Stieleria varia: one gene and its partner. The protein of the gene in region 1 interacts with the protein of each later gene in a pairwise test. Links are inferred from orthologs where the notes say so. Each region holds a gene or a part of one and is shown in the gene's direction. Other genes may lie near its edges. The genes, in order: pepT and tpiA.

What was found.
Region 2: the proteins of pepT (region 1) and tpiA interact in binary tests that used the Escherichia coli proteins (3 or more experiments, as listed by UniProt). The link is inferred for Stieleria varia from one-to-one orthologs.

Annotation. Positions count from the first base shown.
Region 1 is NZ_CP151726.1:9,380,279-9,389,968, forward strand. What follows is about bases 654-3,534. They hold pepT (peptidase T), read left to right. Parts: upstream 654-1,415; coding sequence 1,416-2,654; downstream 2,655-3,534. Other genes in these bases: Pla52nx_RS31710 (3'-5' exonuclease), read right to left, coding at 654-1,276; Pla52nx_RS31720 (alpha/beta hydrolase), read left to right, coding at 2,727-3,491; Pla52nx_RS31725 (DinB family protein), read left to right, coding at 3,492-3,534. Also shown: Pla52nx_RS31705 (ABC transporter ATP-binding protein), read right to left, coding at 1-458; more of Pla52nx_RS31710, read right to left, coding at 455-653; more of Pla52nx_RS31725, read left to right, coding at 3,535-4,052; Pla52nx_RS31730 (hypothetical protein), read right to left, coding at 4,083-4,247; Pla52nx_RS31735 (Fpg/Nei family DNA glycosylase), read left to right, coding at 4,576-5,379; Pla52nx_RS31745 (PVC-type heme-binding CxxCH protein), read right to left, coding at 5,721-8,840; Pla52nx_RS31750 (efflux RND transporter periplasmic adaptor subunit), read left to right, coding at 9,074-9,690. UniProt on the Escherichia coli protein: Cleaves the N-terminal amino acid of tripeptides.
Region 2 is NZ_CP151726.1:1,015,937-1,025,736, forward strand. The notes cover bases 4,667-7,657. They hold tpiA (triose-phosphate isomerase), read left to right. Parts: upstream 4,667-5,779; coding sequence 5,780-6,535; downstream 6,536-7,657. Other genes in these bases: aroF (3-deoxy-7-phosphoheptulonate synthase), read left to right, coding at 4,746-5,783; secG (preprotein translocase subunit SecG), read left to right, coding at 6,576-7,268; Pla52nx_RS03585 (YicC/YloC family endoribonuclease), read left to right, coding at 7,328-7,657. Outside these bases: Pla52nx_RS03540 (DUF1028 domain-containing protein), read right to left, coding at 1-58; Pla52nx_RS03545 (hypothetical protein), read right to left, coding at 282-659; Pla52nx_RS03550 (hypothetical protein), read left to right, coding at 775-993; Pla52nx_RS03555 (TylF/MycF/NovP-related O-methyltransferase), read left to right, coding at 1,183-1,986; Pla52nx_RS03560 (class I SAM-dependent methyltransferase), read left to right, coding at 2,327-3,253; Pla52nx_RS03565 (glycosyltransferase), read right to left, coding at 3,181-4,557; more of Pla52nx_RS03585, read left to right, coding at 7,658-8,269; gmk (guanylate kinase), read left to right, coding at 8,436-9,035; Pla52nx_RS03595 (DNA-directed RNA polymerase subunit omega), read left to right, coding at 9,020-9,298; Pla52nx_RS03600 (hypothetical protein), read left to right, coding at 9,378-9,800. UniProt on the Escherichia coli protein: Involved in the gluconeogenesis. Catalyzes stereospecifically the conversion of dihydroxyacetone phosphate (DHAP) to D-glyceraldehyde-3-phosphate (G3P).

The DNA of each region.
Region 1 (9,690 bases):
GCGCGAACCAACGCAATCAACTGCGATTCGCCACCGGACAATTCCGAGTGCAGCTGTGATAGCATGTCGCCAGGTCGGCCCAAGCGTTTCAGCCAATCCGCAGCGTGCTGGCGAGAAAATTCACGATGACGATGGATCGACAGGGCGTATGGCATTCTCAGTACGTCCAGGACCGTCTCATCAAACTGGGCGGTACGTTGCTGGACGTACATCACTTGGCTGCGAAAACGTGGAACGTCTTTGTCCGCCAAGGTGGCACCCCGCCATTGCAGCGTGCCTCCGTCAATCGGTTCCAGCATCGCAAGGCTTCGCAGCAGCAAGCTCTTTCCGCTGCCGGACGGCCCGGTCACCGCGATCCGTTCTCCACCGTTGATCGAGAGTGACACATGATCAAGCACCGCGCGGCCCTTGAAAGAGCGACACAGCTCGGTGGCTTTCAGCAGGACGTCGTCGGTCACGTCAGGTCTTCATTCTCCCAAGGGTCATCCCACTGGTTCCACCGTTCCAAGTAAGTTGCATAGGCGGCACACAGATCGGCACGCTGCTCGATCCATGCTTTGGATTGGGCGACCAGCTCCAGTTCTCGCTCGAGAGACATTTTGCCGGTCAGGACCATGGAACGCAGAAAGACAAAGTACGTGTCCAGAACATCGCATCGGCAATAGTCGCTGATGGCCTGCAAGTCCCCCGCGTCGTATTGCTCCTGGACTTGGTCGCCCGTCAAAGTGATCTTGCCGGGTTTGCCGAGGATCTGAGCCGCCAGATTCAGACCGCCGTTGAAACGCGTCGCACTGAAATTCGTCAACAGATCTTGCAGGTCCATGTGGGCGTCGACAGAAAACCGATTGCGTGGCGATCGATAGCCGTCGGATTTGAACCACTGGCCGAGCGAGATTCCGTAGCGAAAGGCGGCCATTTCCATCAGCGGGAGGTCAAAGGTGCGTCCGTTGAAGGTCACCCATTGCGGGCGTTTGTAGACCTCCCAGCCCTTCCAAAAGTGGGCCGTGATCACGTGGCTGCGAAACTTGGGCTCGTCCAAGGAAACCAGATCGATCAACTGAAAATCCTTGGCGACTTTCGCCACCACGACGGAAATCGGCATTTGGAACGTGTAGGGTATGAAGGTCGTCCCCTTTTGCTCCATCAATTCGTCCTGGTAAGTCTTAATCGCCTCACAGGCAGAAAGACCCTGTCCCGGGTAGCGGACTTTCGCGATCAGCTCACCATCGGCGATACTTTCGCAATCAAAGACTAAATGAGCTACGGCTTCTGGCATCGCGTAGGTTCGATCAGGATGGAGACGAAGTCATGAACGCCGAGGCGATAACTTACCACACCCGCCCGATTGTCGAACCCACCCGGAGCAACAACGCGAGATGATTTCGAACGACCCCAACCACTCGTACCATCGCGTCGTGATCCGCCGGGATCGCCTGCTGGAGAGGTTTCTCCGCTATGTCCAGATTGGCACGGCGGCGGATCCGCACAGCCAAACCTATCCCAGCACGGCATCTCAAGCGGCGTTGGGCAAGATCCTGCTCGCCGAGCTGCAGGAGATGTCCGTCGACGACGCCCACCAAGACGAAAATGCACTCGTGTGGGGAACCGTGCCCGCGACAGACGGCGGCGGCAGCCCCGCGGTCGCTTTGGTCGCCCACATGGACACCTCGCCGGAGGCCCCGGGGGATAACGTTCGGCCGCAAGTCATCGATGCGTACGCGGGAGGCGATATCACATTGCCGTCAGGCGAGATGATCCGAGTCGACTCGTGCCCGGCGCTAAAACAACTGATCGGCAGCACACTTATCACAACCGATGGCACCACGTTGTTGGGTGGAGACGACAAAGCCGGTGTGGCGATCATCATGGAACTCGCCCACACTCTGATCGAAAACCCGCATCTGATGCACGGCCCGGTTCGAATCCTGATGACTTGCGACGAAGAGATCGGCCATGGCACGGACAAGATTGATCTGGATAAACTCGATGCGACGGTCGCCTACACGGTGGACGGCGGCGGTGCAGGCGATATCGACGTGGAAACCTTTTCGGCAAATGCCGCGACGGTCCGATTCATCGGCGATAACATTCATCCGGCGATCGCCAAAGGACGCATGATCAACGCCGTGCGTGCGGCGGCCGATTTTGTCGCTGCCTTGCCGCGCGACACCGATACGCCGGAAACAACCGACGGACGCGATGGGTTCATTCATCCCCATACGATCAGCGGTGGTGTCGGCCAGGCAAGGGTCGATCTGATCTTGCGTTCCTTTGAAACCGACGACCTGGATCGCTACGCCGCTCAGCTCGAGCAGGTGGCGCAATCCGTGGCCGATAAAACGCCGGGCCTGAAATTCGAAGTCTCCATCCGACGTCAGTACCGAAATCTGCGTGACGGACTGCAATCCTTGCCCCAAGCTGTCGATTTGGCCCAACAAGCATTCCAGAATCTCGGACGCCCTTGCAGCCTGGAGATTGTCCGCGGCGGGACCGATGGTTCACAATTGACCGAGCGAGGTTTGCCGACGCCTAACCTGTCCAGTGGACAACACAACATCCACAGCGTTCGTGAATTTGCCTGCTTGGATCAAATGGTTCAGGCGGTCGAACATCTCATCGAGACCTTGCGGTTGTGGAGCGAACAGCGATGCTAGTGGAGCGTCAACTTTTAATCTTTCGGTGAGCCGTCCATCAAATTGGGCAGCAAACGCAAAGCGGATAATGAAATGATTTCCCCAGAAAAAGTACGCTTCGGCGACCTGGACAGCTACGTCGTTGCTCCGCGCAGTCGACCGGAATTGGCCGTCGTGCTGTGCCACGGCTATGGCGCCCCGGGACATGACCTGCTGGGCGTGGCGATGGAATGGATCGAGTGCCTGGGTTCGGATGCGTCGCGAATTCTGTTTGTTTGCCCGATTGCACCTCACTCGCTCGCGGAGTTCGGGATGCCCCAAGGTCGCGCATGGTGGCCGCTGAACATGGCCGCGCTGATGGACATGGTCCAGGCCAAGCGGTTTGATGAACTGCACCAAAAAGAGCCGCCGGGAATCGTCGAGGCTCGGGAGGCACTTTCCTCACTGATCCGTGCCGTCGTCCGTGAAGTCGCCAGAAAAGAAATCCCGTCAGGAGAAAAAGCGCCCCTTGCGCTGGGCGGATTTTCTCAGGGGGCCATGCTCTCGATGGAAACCACGCTCCGAGGTGACATCCCCAAGCCACAGTTGCTGATGCAGTTTTCTGGAACCGTCGTGTGCGAGTCTCAGTGGAAAGCAGCCATGCCAGATCACTTGGCGGGAGTCCAGGTCTACCAAGCACACGGCACCCAGGATCCCATCCTGCCGTTCGAAAGCGCCAAGCGTTTGAGGGATCTGCTGAAAGAATCCGGTGCCGATGCACGATTCCATGAGTTCCTTGGACCACACACCATCGATTCGCAGTCGATCAACGACACCGCGGACGCCATCAAAGATCTGCTTGATCAATTGGAAATCTAAATGAAACAGCGATTTGCAAGTCGCCGTTGCGTGGGCGATGAATACTCAGCCGACTACCATCGACAACTGATAGAGAACGTGCCGGGCGACTGTGTTCTCTCGGTCATGCAGGACCAAATGCATTGGCTCTGTGAACTTGCCAGTAGCATCAGCACCGAACAAGTCGACCGAATCCATTCACCGTATGGATGGACCATTCGCCAAGTTTTTGAACACTGTGCGAACGCCGAACGTGTGAGCGGCTATCGAATCTTGCGGTTTGCCGCCGGTGACCCAACGCCACTACCAGGCTGGGACGAGAATGCGTATGCGGATAGCCGATTCGGCCTGGGCAACTTCTCGCACTTGATCACCGAGCTGGGCGATTTGAGAAAAGCAAATCTGATGTTGCTGAAGCGATTGTCGCCGCTTGCTTGGGACCGTCGAGGGACGGCCGACGGCCAGCAGCTCACCACGCGCGCGCTGGCGTGGATTGCCGCTGGTCACCTGCAGCACCATCTTGAGATCGTTGAAAAACGATGCGGTGTGATGGTGCCACGTCATTCGAATCGAGGCGAGTGATCCCGATTCATCGTCTCGCTGAGCCAAAGATTACTCAGCGGTTGTTTCCGTCGACTCTTCTTCTTGTGCCACTTCTTCTGGAGTGACTTCTGCAGCAGGCTCCACCACAGCGTTCTGTGGCTCACCGCAACCCGTCAGGGTCGTCAACGTGCAGAAAACGGGAAGCAACAGGAACAGGAATGCGAACTTGCGCATGATGGGCCTCGAATCTGGTTTGAATTGAAATCTGTGTCGGGACGTTATTCGTAGGCGGTCCCGACACAACCGCCAACTAGAAGTATTCCCTGGTAACCCATCCAGAACAAGCCGCCTAACGGACGAATAGGCTTCTCGCGGCAGTACAGTCCCTGCAAACGATCCAGGTTCCGGTGCCTCGAATAGGCAAGTGAACACGCCTGCCAAGCAGCTTGGAGCAGGAATCTGCCGTTCCCACCCCTTCACGCTTGATTCTCCGCCCGCAATCGCCCCAAACCGTTGTCTTCCTCTCCCCCGCAACGCCAAACCAGCGACCAAAAAAATATTGATGCCAGAAGGACACAAAACCCATTGGATTGCACGCCGACACGACCAGATGCTCCGGGACCAGGTGATCCGAGTCACCAGTCCACAAGGACGATTCCGCTCCGACGCCCGCAACGTATCCGGCAAAACCCTGACCGGTGTTCACGCGGCAGGGAAACATTTGTTCTACGAATTTGAAGGCCAGCGGATCGTACACATCCACCTTGGACGCTACGGCAAATATCGCGAGCATAAAGTCCCGCCGCCTCCACCGGTCGGCCAAGTACGGTTGCGAATGATCGGTACACAAGCGTGCATCGATCTGAACGGCCCGACGACCTGTCGTGTGATCACTCTCGAAACACGAGATGAGATCGTCAGCAAGTTGGGACCAGACCCTTTGGCCGGAGGCCGCAAATCCGTGGCATGGGATTCTATTTCCGTAAGCAAGAAACCGATCGGTGCGTTGCTATTGGATCAATCCGTGATCGCCGGCGTGGGAAACATTTTTCGCGCCGAGTTGCTTTACGAGATAGGGATGGATCCCAATAAGCCCGGCAATGCATTGACCAAGCCAGACTTTGATCACATGTGGAAAGTCTTGACCAGGATGATGAAGACGGGATTGAAATACGGCAAGATCATCACCGTCACAGCCAGCGAAGCCGGCAAGCCAATCTCCCAGTTGGCCGACAGCGAACGCTTTCGAGTCTATCGCCAACCAAACTGCCCCGGTTGCGACTTCGCAATTGAAACCACAGACCTAGCGTCAAGAAAACTCTACTGGTGCCCCCACTGCCAATCCCAAGCACGTCAGGCTTTCTAGCCTGTCACCTCTTGTCCCGGTCCCTTCGCCGCGACGCACCAGGCCTGGACAACACATGACGTTCGACGTAGCGGCAGACGGTAGAGAAGTGGTCGTCACTTTGAACAGCAAAACTCTTGTAGCGGCCTTGGTAGAGATGGCCGGTTCCGGTGGTGTGATAGTGTGCATGGTAGCGTGCCGTATGAGTCATCGTGACCCAGTACATCCCGGCGACATCGCATTTGGGGGGACGAGGCATGGATCGAACCCAAGGCTACGAAACGAGGGCGAGACCAACTCCACAAAACCCTACCAAAGAGAAAGCTACCCCTTCAACCAAAAAGGCTCCTGATATTCTTTTGTCAACGCTGGCGAAGGTAAGCAAGCAAGTCGGCCATTTGCTGTGGCGTCACTTCCTTTTCGATCCCCTCGGGCATCAGGGAAATGTCGTTGGATTTGATTTCCTCGATTTCATCTCGCGAAACGGAGACGACTTTGTTTTCCGCCATCTTCAACACCACGTTCCCTCCCGAATCATTGACGATCAATCCACTATAGACTTCACCGCGATCGGTCAGAATCGAATAAGACGTATAGCGTGGCTCGACCTTTGCATTGGGATCTAAGATGTCATAGAGCAAGGCTTCCGGGCTGCGATTGACCGCGTCTGTGAGGTCAGGTCCGATCTCGTGTCCGACATCTCGCAATCGATGGCAGTTGGCACATGCGCGTTGAAACACGGCCGCGCCATGTTGAGGCGATGCGTCAGCGGTCAAGGCCGACTGATACTGCCCGGCGACCGCACGGCGATTGGCCGATACCGCACCGCCTAACAACTCAGACGCAAGCGAGCGGATGGACGCGTCGCTGTGTTTGAGCAGCCGAACACGTTGATCGATGGATAGCAATGATGGCGACATGGTTTTGTCTTTCATCGCCTCAAGCATCGAAAGGGTCCCATCAGTGCGACGCAGCATGGTATCCATCGCTATGGGACGCGCCGCCGGCGCGAGTTGAGACCAATGCTCAATGAGCAACTGACATTTGGCAGTCGATACGACGCGGGAAAATGAGCGAACGGCCGCGACTTGAATCTCTGATGGTTGATCCGCACGGAAGAGCTCACGCCAAATCGGCAAGCTCTCTGCTTCACCGCGTTGAGACAACAGCCCGATTGCAGCAACGCGGCTTTCCAGAGATGCATCGGGATCGCTCAGCACCGATTCGCCGTCTCGGATCCAGTCGGCCAGAACGCCGGCGACCGCGGCAAGTTCGCTTGGGGGCGACTTCACAAAGGCCGCCAAGGTCGTTCGCCCCATGGGGCCACGATGTCGCTGCAAGCCATCCGCAAAACCAACGACGGCGGCGTATTGCCACCATGCTTGGAGCGGTGCGGGGTCGCCAAAGAATGACCGCACAAAATCCCGGATTTCGTTCGTCTCTCCGCGAGCGCCGGTGATGGCGGCCAAATCATGAACAAAGGAAAGCCGATCGTCGGTGGCGGAGGAAACAAACTCCGCGTCGGCTACACACGCTTTCAGCAGTTTCGTCGAACGCATTGCCGCCGTCGTCAGGATAGCGTCCCGAATCAGTGAGTCGTTGAAATGTTGTTTTGCTGCGTTGGCCAACGCAGCGGTCGCCCCTTCTGACGTCGTGCCGCCCAACGAAATCACGGCTTGCCGCACCACCGAATCGTCGGTGTCTCCCACGTGGCCGATCAAGGTGTCCAGCAATGCTTCGTTGTCGAGTCTGTCCGACGAGAGTTGAGCCGCTGCGGCGCGGACATGCCAGTCGGAATCTCCCAGTGCAGCGATCAAGTCTTGATCCTCCAACGCATGGATCCCCGCAAGAGTCCAGAGACAGTGCAGCCGTCCACTGGAACTTTGACTCAATCGCAACTGCTGCCGCAATGCCACCACCATTTCGCGTGAGCTGCCCGATGCGGCGTAGTCTTCTACGATCAGTTGTTGCGCGATGAATTGACGCCAGCCGTTCGGGTCGCTCAACATGGCGACTCGCTCAGCGACGGTCCTGGGCTCGACGTAGGGTGCTGGCGGAGACACGTCCTTGGCAACGATGCGATAGACGCGTCCTCGATCTTCTCCTGCGCGCCAATCCAACTTGGCGGCGATCTCTGGCGGCAAGAACTTGGGATGCTCGACCCACAGTCGATACATGTCGGCCAGATACAGTGCGCCGTCGGGTCCACTGGCGAGACTGGCCGGACGGAACCAGGGATCGGTGGATGCTAAAAAATCAACGCGTCTCTGAGCTCGACTTGCCGTCAGCATCGAGCCTTCGCGATCGATCACGCTGCGAGTCACAAGGTGCCCGATGGGTTCACACACAAACACGCTGTCTTGATAAGGTCTGTCGGATGTATCCTTTCCCAGGGCATCACCGGTCAACGCCGTCACACCGCACGCCGCGGTGTGCGTTCCCGCGTGAGAAAGGTAGTTGCTCTTCATCTCGATCAACGGATAGACGCGTGAGTCGCCGCCGGAGGGTGCAACATCGTATGACATCCGCGAGACCAAATGAAAGGGATTGCGCGCTGCGATCTCTGGCGTCAATGTAGTCGTGATGATCGGGTTGCGGTTGGTGCAGTAGAATCGGTTGCCCCAGCGATCGACCGTGTTGCCGAACTGTCCCCAACCGCCATCGGCACGAAATCGCAGCGTTCGAGGATCGAAGAGAAAGTCTCGCCGAGGCATCTCGACCGCTTCATCCGGTGACGCCGACGAGACGATCTTGCCGGGCCCGTAATTACAATGCACCCAGTTGTCGATTCCCCACCTCGGGTTTCCGATTTGCATCTGCGGGTGCGCGGGCGTGAATCCATCGAAGAGCACGTTTCGAACATCAGCGATGTCGTCGCCATCGGTATCGACCAAGTGCACGATGCGAGTTTGCTCCCCGATCAGCAAGCCGCCGCGATAGGGCATCGCGCTGTGACAAAAATTCAGGCCATCGGCAAACACGGTTCGCTGGTCCGCCCGTCCGTCGTCATCCGTGTCCTCGATCAAGACCACTCGTGAAAGCGGTGGCTCGCCCTCTGGAGGTCCCGTCGGATAGTCTCCGTATTCGACAACAAACATTCGACCTTGGGGGTCGAATGTGATGGCAACGGGATCCATGACCAGGGGCTCTGCAGCGAATAGTTCCAGTCGCAACGATTGTGCGATCTCAAAGCTGCCGAGAGAATCCTGGGCTTCCATCGGATCGGCGGTGGCCGCGTCGACCCAGTGCCGGCCTCCCCGTGTGCTTTCGATCACCTCCAGGGCATCGTCGGCAACCGTAGGCGGATCTGCAGCATGCAACGGGCAGGCGAGCCCGTAAAACACAAATGAAACGGCTAAATAGGCAGAAACAGCGAGTCGCATGGTGTGTGTCCGTTTGGTAATGCGGGCGGGGGCATCAGTGCGGGTGGGGACAATGGCAAACGCGTCATCGTAACCGCTCCAGAGCGTGTGAGCGGTCATCCTGGCCGCGAGTCACGGTTTTTCAGAGCTGCCTCGGCGACGTCGGATTGAGCCCGAAAGTAGTGGAAAGTCGGGCAAATAGGGCATTTCTGGAGGTGGTCATTTTTGACTGTCGAGTAGAATGACTGGACCCTCTGTGGTTCGTCGCATTCGAGGCGAGACCTCGACTCCCCCTCGGGGTTCAAACGAATCAGGCACTCCCGCCCCCGCCCCTTCTCAAATTGAGTCCGGCCATGCTCCATGACCGATTGTCATTATCATCGCAGCGTTGGCAATTCTGCCGTTGCCAAATTGCACATCGCCAAACCGCACATCGCCAAATTGCACATCGCCGCCGCGGCAGTCTCCTGGGAGCTTTGCTCACCGTTCTCGTGATCGCCGGATTGGTCGGCTATGCCGGCTACCGTTACATGCTGGAGAAACAGTCCGGCATCGATACGAGCACGCTCATCACCCAGGCGGTGGTGGTCGCACCCTTTGATCATATCGTGCTGGAACAGGGTGAAGTCGAGAGCAGCAGCAATATCGAATTGGTTTGTGAGATCAAGTCGCGGGGAACCAGCAGCGGAATTCCGATTCTGTGGGTGATCGACGAAGGAACCCGTGTGAACGAAGGCGACAAGTTGGTCGAACTCGACGCTGCGGCTTTGGAGACGGCGCTCAAGGAGGACAAGATCAGTGTGATCGCAGCGGAAGCCAACGTGACCACCGCTCGTGCGGCGGTGGAGCAAGCCAAGATCGCCCGGCAAGAGTACCTCGAAGGTGTCTTCAAAACAGAGGAACGTGCGATCCTCAGCGAGATGGCCGTTGCCCAACAAGACCTCCGCAAGGCCCAGTTGGCATTGGGCAG
Region 2 (9,800 bases), 8.4 Mb from region 1 along the record:
CCCAAGACTCGCTGGAGGGATCATGGGCAACGATAGAGAAAGTGGTCAGAACACTCATCAATTCAATCACAGGAACAAAAGAGGCGCAAGTTCTCGATATTGCCGGAGTCGTATCGCACGGTCAGGGCGACAGGATAAACCAACAGGCTTCGTGGGGCAGGTTTTTAATCTGCCGAGCAACCGGCAGATCTGGCAGGTTGAAAACCCGCCCCACGTTTCGGACACTCTTGCCACTCGGAACTTTTTGAACGTTTCTGCGACGTTCAACCGCTGACACATCTCTACGAACGCTTCACTTTGGGATTGATCAGGCAGTGAAATCCGACACAGGGCTCCTCGGGCACACGTTCGTCTTCTGCTGCCTGTAAAATCTCCTGGACTTGCTGCATCCTGGCCGGATCAAGCGCCGCAGAGATGACTCGCTGTTGACCATCCGGGCCCATCGCTACCGTCGTGATCACCGCGACCGTGTCGTCGTGCTGAAGCGCAGCGATGATGTGCTCGCCGACTTGCTGCGCCGGGTTCTTGATCGTCGTGATGAACTGCGCGATCTGCTTCTTTTGTTCGCCCGTCGGTGTGACTTGGACTCCTTGACCAGGTGATGTCGATTCGGGTGATGTTGATTCGGGAGGAGACGATTCGGGCGATGGCTCGGACATGCTGTGTTCGTTGTGCTGGAATGAATTGAAAGTGAGAAACCGAATCCTAAATGATTTCAGACTCGGGGAAACCAGATGCCCGCCACGTGTCGCGCAATTGGTCGGGGGTCAAAGTTTGAATCCTGCCAAAACCCGCGACCAAATGGGCTTCGATGACAGGCAGTCGGTAAAACGCGAAATCGCCGAAGTCGGCATACATCGCCGCCGCAGGACGATCGTCGTCGCATCGATCGGTGCCACCGTGACCAGCGAAACATACGGCACGACACGTGGTGGATCGGACGACGAAAGTATCGTCCCCAAACTTGCGCGGCGGGCATCAAGGATCAATTGACGGGCGGTGCTGTTGTCGGCCATCGACGCACTTGTTTGGGGGAATCACGAAACGTTAATGCTATCAAACTTGATGATAGCGTATGCCCACGATCGACGTTGATGCCAGCGAGGTTCCTCCAGTATAGGAGTCACACGGCGGTGCAAAGTTGCGCCTCCGCCGAATACCCAACCAGCGAGACAGCCGCCCGTGTTCAAAAAACTCAAGCAAATCCGACGCCAGCGTCGCGAGCAACGTCGGTACCAAAAAATGGGCCAACCCAGCGGTTATCCGGCAGACATGCAGCGAGACGTGGTGGACACGATCATCGGCGTCCGTGACTTTACGATGACGTCGCCCGAGCGTTTGCACGGTTTGTGCGAAGCCGTTCGCTACATCCATGATGTGGGCATCCAAGGCGACATCGTCGAATGCGGCGTTTGGCGAGGTGGCAGCATGATGGCGGTGGCTAAAATGTTGAGTCAGTTCGGGGACACCGATCGGGAGCTGCATCTCTACGACACCTTCAGCGGCATGAGCGAGCCGACGGAAATGGACGTCGCGATCACGGGTGAACAAGCCGAACACTTGCTGGCAATCGAGTCACGTGAAGACGCCAAGAGCGTTTGGTGCGTTTCGGGATTGGACGAAGTTCGCAGTCATATGCAGACCACGACGTATCCCCAACATCGCATTCACTATCACGTCGGCAAAGTCGAAGAAACGATCCCCGAAGGTGCCCCAGAAAAGATCGCCCTGCTGCGTCTGGACACCGACTGGTACGAGTCGACGCGTCATGAAATGGAGCACTTGTTCCCAAGGCTTGCCGACGGCGGTGTCTTGATCGTCGACGACTACGGCCATTGGGAAGGCGCCCGACGTGCAGTCGACGAGTACTTTGCCGAGCATGGAATCGGCATGATGCTGCACCGCCTGGACTACACCGGCCGCATCGGCATCCATCACGCCAGCGTCCAACGACGCGCACGCAATTCGGCACGCGACGCGGCTTAGCCGCCACCAATTGAAACGAAAGTATGGCTCCCCTCTCCCCCAAAAACTGAGGAGCCTAAGCGAGTCAGTTTTTGGGGGGAGAGGGGCTGGGGGTGAGGGGGCAAAGCCACTTGGTTTAAACAGCTAACCCCCTAAATCAAGACTGGACGATGCACTAGCGGTTTGATGATTGAAGAGAACCGTAAGCTGCGTGGAGCGAACCGTGGGCCGCGAAAAATGGTCCGCGAAAAATGGTCCGCGAAGCATCGGGCATTGCGTATTGCCCGGCCGCTTACGCGTCGCGGCTCACCAAATTCAACTCGCTGCGAAACACAAACACATCACCTAGGAAATCACACCGATGCAACATCATTCGTCACCCAAGCTGCTCAACGTCGGTTGTGGTCGTTGCTACCACGACGAGTGGACCAACATTGATTTGGTGGCGTGTGGACCGGGTGTGCGTCAGTACGATCTACGAAAAGGTCTACCGTACGACGACGACACCTTCGACGGCGTCTATCACTCTCACGTCCTAGAGCATCTTGCCCCCGCCGACGCGCGATCCATGTTGACCGAATGCCGACGCGTCTTGCGCCCAGGCGGCGTCTTGCGGATCGTTGTGCCGGACTTGGAGGGCATCGCTCGAACTTACCTGCAAACGCTGGACGCCGCCGCCTCGCATGACGTGACCGACACCCAATCCACCGCCGCCGAGTTGGACCGAGCCAATCACCATTGGATGACGTTGGAAATGCTCGACCAGCTTTCGCGACAACGTGGCGGCGGCGAGATGGGCAAAGTTCTAGCGTCAGAGAAGCCTATCAACCGCGACTTCTTGCTGCGTCGAATGGGACATCAGGTCACGGGCAACAGTAATCGCAACGACGGTGGTGGTAAACCTCGCAAAACCATCGGGCAACGCTTGCGCCAAGTCCTCAACGGACTGCGAAAACAAACCGCGTTGGCCGCCGTGACTTTGATCGAAGGCCAAATGGGACGGGCGGCGTATCGCGAAGGCCGCTTCCGTCAGTCCGGTGAAATCCATCGTTGGATGTACGACCGAGTTTCTCTGGCTGCCTTGCTCGACGAACTCGGTTTTGACGAACCGACCGTCTGCGCGGCCCACGAAAGTCGCATCGAGTCGTTTGATCACTACCAACTCGATCGCGACGGCGATCAACAACGCAAACCGGACTCGATGTACATGGAAGCTCACAAGCGAGCAGCATCGATAGCGGTGGGCAAGTCACAGACCGAATCGTCGTCGGCGAGCAAAGCCGCGTAAAGCGATCGATACGCGTCGGCTTCGCGTTGTGCGGTGTACTGATCCGCCGCGATCCGTTTGGCGTTTTCTCCTTGCGAGCCTGTCGCCTCACGATCGCTTGCCATTGCGGCAAGTTTTTCGGCGAGATCATCTGCATCGGCCAACTTCGCCAGTCGCCCGGTCTGTCCATCGATGACTAAGTCTGGAATGCCTGAGACATCAAAACCCAGCATGGCGGTTCCGCCCGCCATGGCTTCCATCGCGGTCAACGGCAAGTTGTCTTCCGTCGACGGCACGATGAACACATCGCTGGCGTTGTAGACCTGCATCCTCGCTGCGGTTCCTTGGAGGTATCCGAGGGAACGAATGGGAATGTTCGAATCGGGGAACTGGCCACCGCCGAACACCAGGCCTTGCACCTTGCGTCCTGCACTTTGAGGCCAACCCTGTTGTGACAGTTTCTGAAGCGCCGCGATCAAGAACCGTGCGCCTTTGCGTTGATTGTCCAGGTCGGCTGCGCCGAAACAGAACACAAACGCATCGGGGTCGATGCCGAGTTGTTCTCGGGCCGCTGCGCGATCGGTCGCCGCGGCATGAACTTCGTCGGACAGTCCGTAGGGGATCCGATGAAACGACTTCGCCTGTCGAAAGATCGGACTTTCCGCGGCCTGCCCGATCAGCCATCGGCTAGGCGCAACGACGTGCAGGTTCAATCGTTTCAGCAAGCCGAGCTTGATTTCGAAATACTGTCGACTCCAGTCTTGGGGGCCACGATCCGATTCCGCCAACTGGGGACACTGGCCACAGCCCTCGGTGAACCGTCGGCATCCGGCGCTGAAGTGGCAGCCGCCGGTCAGCGGGTTCATGTCGTGCAGGGTCCAGACGATCGGCATCGCGGGGGGGATCGACGCAAAGAAGCTTTCGTAATCAATCAGCTTGGTCACCCAGTGCAAATGGATGATGTCCTCTCCGGTCAACTTGGCATTGGCGGGCGGCCACGGTGTGCGGGGGGCACCCTGGGGCGAAGAAAAAATTTCAAAGCCGGCGGGCCGACGACGCATCGCTCGTTTGAAACTTTGTCGATGAAGTCGAAACCGAATCGCCGCGGCCCACCGAGTCGGCAGGGGCATACTCCAGCGGGTTGCGACCATTGCGTTTGGGTCTGCGACCAGTGCCTTCGGGTCTGATGAGTCCGCTTCGTCGCCCAGTTTGGCGGGAAAGTAGAGCTGTGCATCGACGTTTTGCTGTCGCAGAGCGTGCGTCAGTTGGCGGGCTCCACTGGCCGCGCCCCCTTGCAGCAGACCGGTCATCAGGTGAATTTTCACGTTAGGTGGCTCCAGGGAGGCTTTCGTCGCCACTGTGACCTTGGCCCAGCGGCCTGAGAGAGGGCACATTGCGCCGGACGGAATAAATCCTTTGGCCTCGACGGAAACCGGCCCCCGTTGATACACTTTGAGGCTTCTTTGCTGCCACCCGAAATTACCCAGCCTGCCCGCTAAAGCGATTTTCTACCGTGATCCTGATCTTGAAAAGCGGTGCGACCGATGAGCAAATCCAGCACGTCCTGGATCGCGTCGACGCATTAGGCCTGCAAGCCCACCTGAGCCGCGGAACGTACCGAACGATTGTCGGCATCATCGGCGACGAACAAAAACTCACCGAAGAACCCTTGAAAGCCATCCCAGGCGTCGCCCAAGTCATCGCTGTGATGCCTCCCTACAAGTTGGCTTCGCTGGACGCGCACCCCGAACCGAGCGTCATCGATGTATCCGGCGTCAAGATCGGCGGTGGTAACTTGGCGATGATCGCCGGCCCCTGCAGCGTCGAAGAAGAAGACCGGATGCATCGGATCGCCGAAGCGGTCAGTGCAGCGGGCGCGAACTTGTTTCGCGGAGGCGCTTTCAAACCACGCACCAGTCCGTACGCTTTCCAGGGCATGGGCGAAGAAGGTCTGAAGCGATTGCGTGATGTCGGTCACGCCCACGGCATGCCGGTCGTCACCGAAGTCACCGATCCACGTTTGGTGGATTTGGTCAGCGAGTATTCCGATATGTTGCAAGTCGGCGCTCGCAACATGCAGAACTTTGCCCTGTTGACGGAAGTCGGCAAGTCGGAGCGTCCTGTGTTGCTCAAGCGAGGCATGTCGGCATCGATCAGCGATTTGTTGATGTGCGCCGAATACATCTTGTCCCAAGGCAACATGAACGTGGTCTTGTGCGAACGTGGCATCAAAAGTTTCGATACCGCGACCCGCAACCTGTTCGACGTGGCCGCCGTTCCGTTGGTGCATCAACTTAGTCACCTGCCGATCATCGTCGATCCGTCCCACGCCACGGGACGCCCGGACTTGATCCCCGCTTGTGCCATGGCCGGCCTTGCCGCCGGCGCTGACGGGGTACACATCGAAGTCCATGACTGCCCCGAAGTCGCCAAGAGCGACGGACCGCAAGCCTTGTTGCCTGAACAATATGCAGAAGTGGCGAGCCAAATGCGTAAGCTCGCCGAGCTGCTTGGAAAAACCATCTCACCGCTGCCGGAGACAATTGCGTGACCCGACGTACCATCATTGCTGGAAACTGGAAAATGAACACCCGCGCCGGCTCGGCGACCGAGTTGGCTCGCGGTGTCATGCAAGCCGTTGGCGAAAATCCGTCGGTCGAAGTCGCAGTTTGCCCGCCATCGGTGTATTTGCACTCGGTGGCTGACGTACTGGCTGGCTCCTCTGTGGGCCTGGGCGCACAAAACCTATACGCCGCCGCCGACGGTGCTTACACCGGCGAAGTCAACGCGGCAATGTTGTGTGACGTCGGTTGCCGTTACGTCATCCTGGGACACAGTGAGCGACGCGCACTGCTCGGCGAAACCGACGCCATGATCAGCGAAAAACTCGCTGCCGCGCTTGCCGGTAATTTGGTCCCGATCGTTTGCGTCGGTGAAACACTGGAGGATCGCCGATCGGATAATACCGAGAAAGTCGTCGAGACACAGTTGCGTGGATCGTTGGCTGGACTGGATGAAACACGTGCCGCTGGTGTCGTCATCGCTTATGAGCCCGTTTGGGCAATCGGAACCGGCGAGACGGCCAGCCCGGAACAAGCAGAAGCGGTTCATGCGTTCATTCGCAAACTGCTGGGCGAACTGTTCGGCAGCGAAGTCGGCGATCAGATGCGGATCCAATACGGCGGCAGTGTCAAACCGGGCAATGCCAAGGAATTACTGTCTCAACCGAATATCGACGGCGCACTGGTCGGCGGAGCAAGCCTCACGGCAGAAGACTTTGTCGGCATCATCAACGCTGCCTAGCTAGCCGCTCAATCCAAATACATTTTCAACGGAGTTTATCATGAGTTTGTTACTGTTCGCATCGTACCAAAGCGCGTTCTTGGGTTGGGCGATGGGCATCCTGTCCCTAATGCTGATCCTGCTGATTCTCGTGCAACGAGGCAAGGGCGGCGGATTGACCGGTGCATTGGGCGGACCCGGCGGTCAAAGCGCATTCGGCAGCAAAGCGGGCGATACCTTCACGCTGATCACCGTCGTCTTTGCGACGGTCTGGGCTTTGGTTTGTGCCGTCGCGATGTGGTCGCTCGGCACCCAAGTAACCGAGATCGCGGAAGTCCCTGCGGTGATCGAAAGCCGGGGCGAGGACACCGGAACCGCTGTGATCCCCAGCATGGGCGGTGACGCTGGCGACCTGAGCGGCCTCAGTGGATTGAGCGGACTGCCGTTGGACTCGGACGATTCGACCGAGACTCCCTCGATGGACCTGACGCCTGCAACGCCCGACAGCACCCCTGCGACGGAAACACCCGAGCCCGGCGATACACCGGCTGAGGAACCAACAACGACAGAGACGCCCGCAAGCGAAACTCCCGCAAGCGAAACCCCCGCTGCTGAGACAACTTCGACAGAAACGCCCGCTGCCGACGCACCTGCATCAGAAACGCCCGCCGCTGAGCCCGCCGCTGAGCCGGCCAGCACAGAGCCGGCCAGTACTGAAACGCCAGCCGAGACGGAACCGGCGCCCGCGGAGTGATTTCGCCCAGCCCGCTTTCCAGTTCTCTTGAACCCGCCTGCACGATCGCAAAGCATACCGTGACCTCAAATTCCGTCCGCAGCATGACCGGCCAGGGGCATGCACAGATCCAGAACGAGCTGGGGACGTTTTCGGTGGAGGTGCGCACGGTCAACAACCGTGGGTTGAAGTGTGTCATACGGACCAGCGACTCGCTTTCGTCTTTGGAATCCAAGATCGAAGCGACCGCGCGGACGCTAATTCATCGTGGCAGCGTGCAATTGAATCTGCAATGGCGACGTCCCGGCGACGAAACGCCTCAGCGGATTAACGAAACCGTTCTGGCTGGCTATTTTCAGCAATGTCGGCGCGTTCTCGACAAACAAAACGGGAATGGTTCGATCGATATCACGGGGCTGCTGGAGCTGCCAGGCGTCCTGATCAATTCGCCCGTTGAGGATCGACAGAATGACGATGTGATTTGGGATGCGGTACACCAAACCCTTGTCGCTGCCATCGTCAACCTCAACCAATTGCGTGACGCCGAAGGCGTAAACATGGCGGCAAGTTTAGAAGCGGATTGCCAAGTCATCCGAACGCAAGTCGATGAAATCACCCTGTTGGCGCCAGAAGCCATCGAGAGTTACCGCGAACGTTTGGAGACGAAGGTCAAGCAGGCCTTGGAGAAACACGACATCAACGTTCAGACCGTCGACCTGCTGCGTGAAGTCCAGGTCTATGCGGACCGGGCCGACATCAGCGAAGAAGTCACCCGGCTGGGCAGCCACCTGCAACTGTTCCTGGCCGTGATGCGTGGCGAACACACCGACCGAAAAACCTCCCCCGGCGACAAGTCGACGGCGGAACCGACCGGGCGTAAACTGGATTTCATCATCCAAGAGATGTTCCGCGAAACCAACACCATCGGCAGCAAAGCCAATCATGCGGGGATCTCGGCCCGGGTCGTCGAAGTCAAATGTGCGATCGAACGGATGCGAGAACTGGTCCAGAACCTGGAATAGGGAACAACGATACAATCACTGGCGCACTTCGTAGTGGGATTCGCCAGAACTCCTTTCGCCTGGGATTTCCGCCGAAATCCACTACACCATTTATTGAGGACGCGTTCCTAAAGCGATGCCAGCAAGCCGACCTGCCGCGAGAAGTGTCGGGCAAAGCGAGACAATCATGAACTCAAGCAATGCTCAATTGATTATCATCTCTGGTCCGAGCGGGGCCGGAAAATCCACCGTCGTCAATCGGTTGCTGGACGAGTGCCCGCTGCCGCTGGCGCTGAGCGTGTCAGCGACCACCCGAGCAGCACGACCGGGGGAAGTCGACGGACGGGAGTATCATTTTCTCTCCCAAGAGAGATTCGATGCCCTCAAAGCCGAAGATGCCTTTCTGGAGTGCAAAGAGGTTTTCGGCCGTGGACATTGGTACGGCACCCTGCGGAGCGAAGTCGCCTCGGGCATCGCGGCAGGAAAATGGATCATTCTGGAAATCGACGTCGAAGGTGCCTTGGACATCCTCGACCACGACGAATTTTCACCTATCACACTTTTCATCCATCCCGGAGGGATGGACGAGCTGGAGCGAAGGCTCCGAGGACGAGGGACCGAGAGTGAAGAAGCGATCAGCCGTCGACTGGAGACTGCGCTCGCTGAGATGAGATACCTGCATCGATATCAGTATGAAATCATCAACGGCTCGGTCGATGCCGCCGTTGCCCAAATCTGTCAGATTTTGAACGACAAAAAGGAAGCACAAGCATGCTCGAAGAACTGAAAGAAGAAGAGATCGTCAACAAGGTCGGTGGACGCTTCAAACTGAGCACCCTGATCCAAAAACGCTTGGTCCAACTCAACCAAGGCAGCCGCGCGTTGGTCAACGCCGACACGCACGATAAGATGTCCATCGTCTTGCAAGAGATCATGCAAGACAAAATTGTCTTGAACATGGAAAACGAAGTCGAAACGCTACAAGAACTTGACTTGGATGCCACGATCGCTGCAGCGGAAGCCCCCGAGCTGGACATGGGCGACCTGTAGGTCATGCTCCGCATGACAAAATACGGTCCCCCCATCATCACGTAGAAGCGTCTCTCCGAGACGCTAACCATTCCCTTCGATGATCGATACACGAACGAACGATCGTGAGCAACTGAAGTGGCTCGCTGCTTTCCATCTCATCATTGCAGGGCTCTGGCTTTTCAGCCTGTGGATTGTCACCAATCAGCTTCGCATTCTGAATGCTTTCGACGAGGCTCAGTCGGCAAGTGGGCCAAACGCTTTCGCCTCTGACACCCGTGGCAATCCCTTGGCTTGGTATGTGAAAGGACTTGCCGCATTGATCTCGATCTTTGTCTGCTTGAACATCGTTTCTGCAGTTTTGCTTTTCAAGCAAAAACTGCGATCGTTCTCGCTTGCTGTCTCAGGAGTCAACTGCTTGCACGCTCCCATCGGTACTGCACTAGGGGTGGTCACATTTCTAGTGCTGTTCAGGCCAAGCGTACGCAGTCTGTATAGCGAGAATCCGTTGCATCCAGCGTCG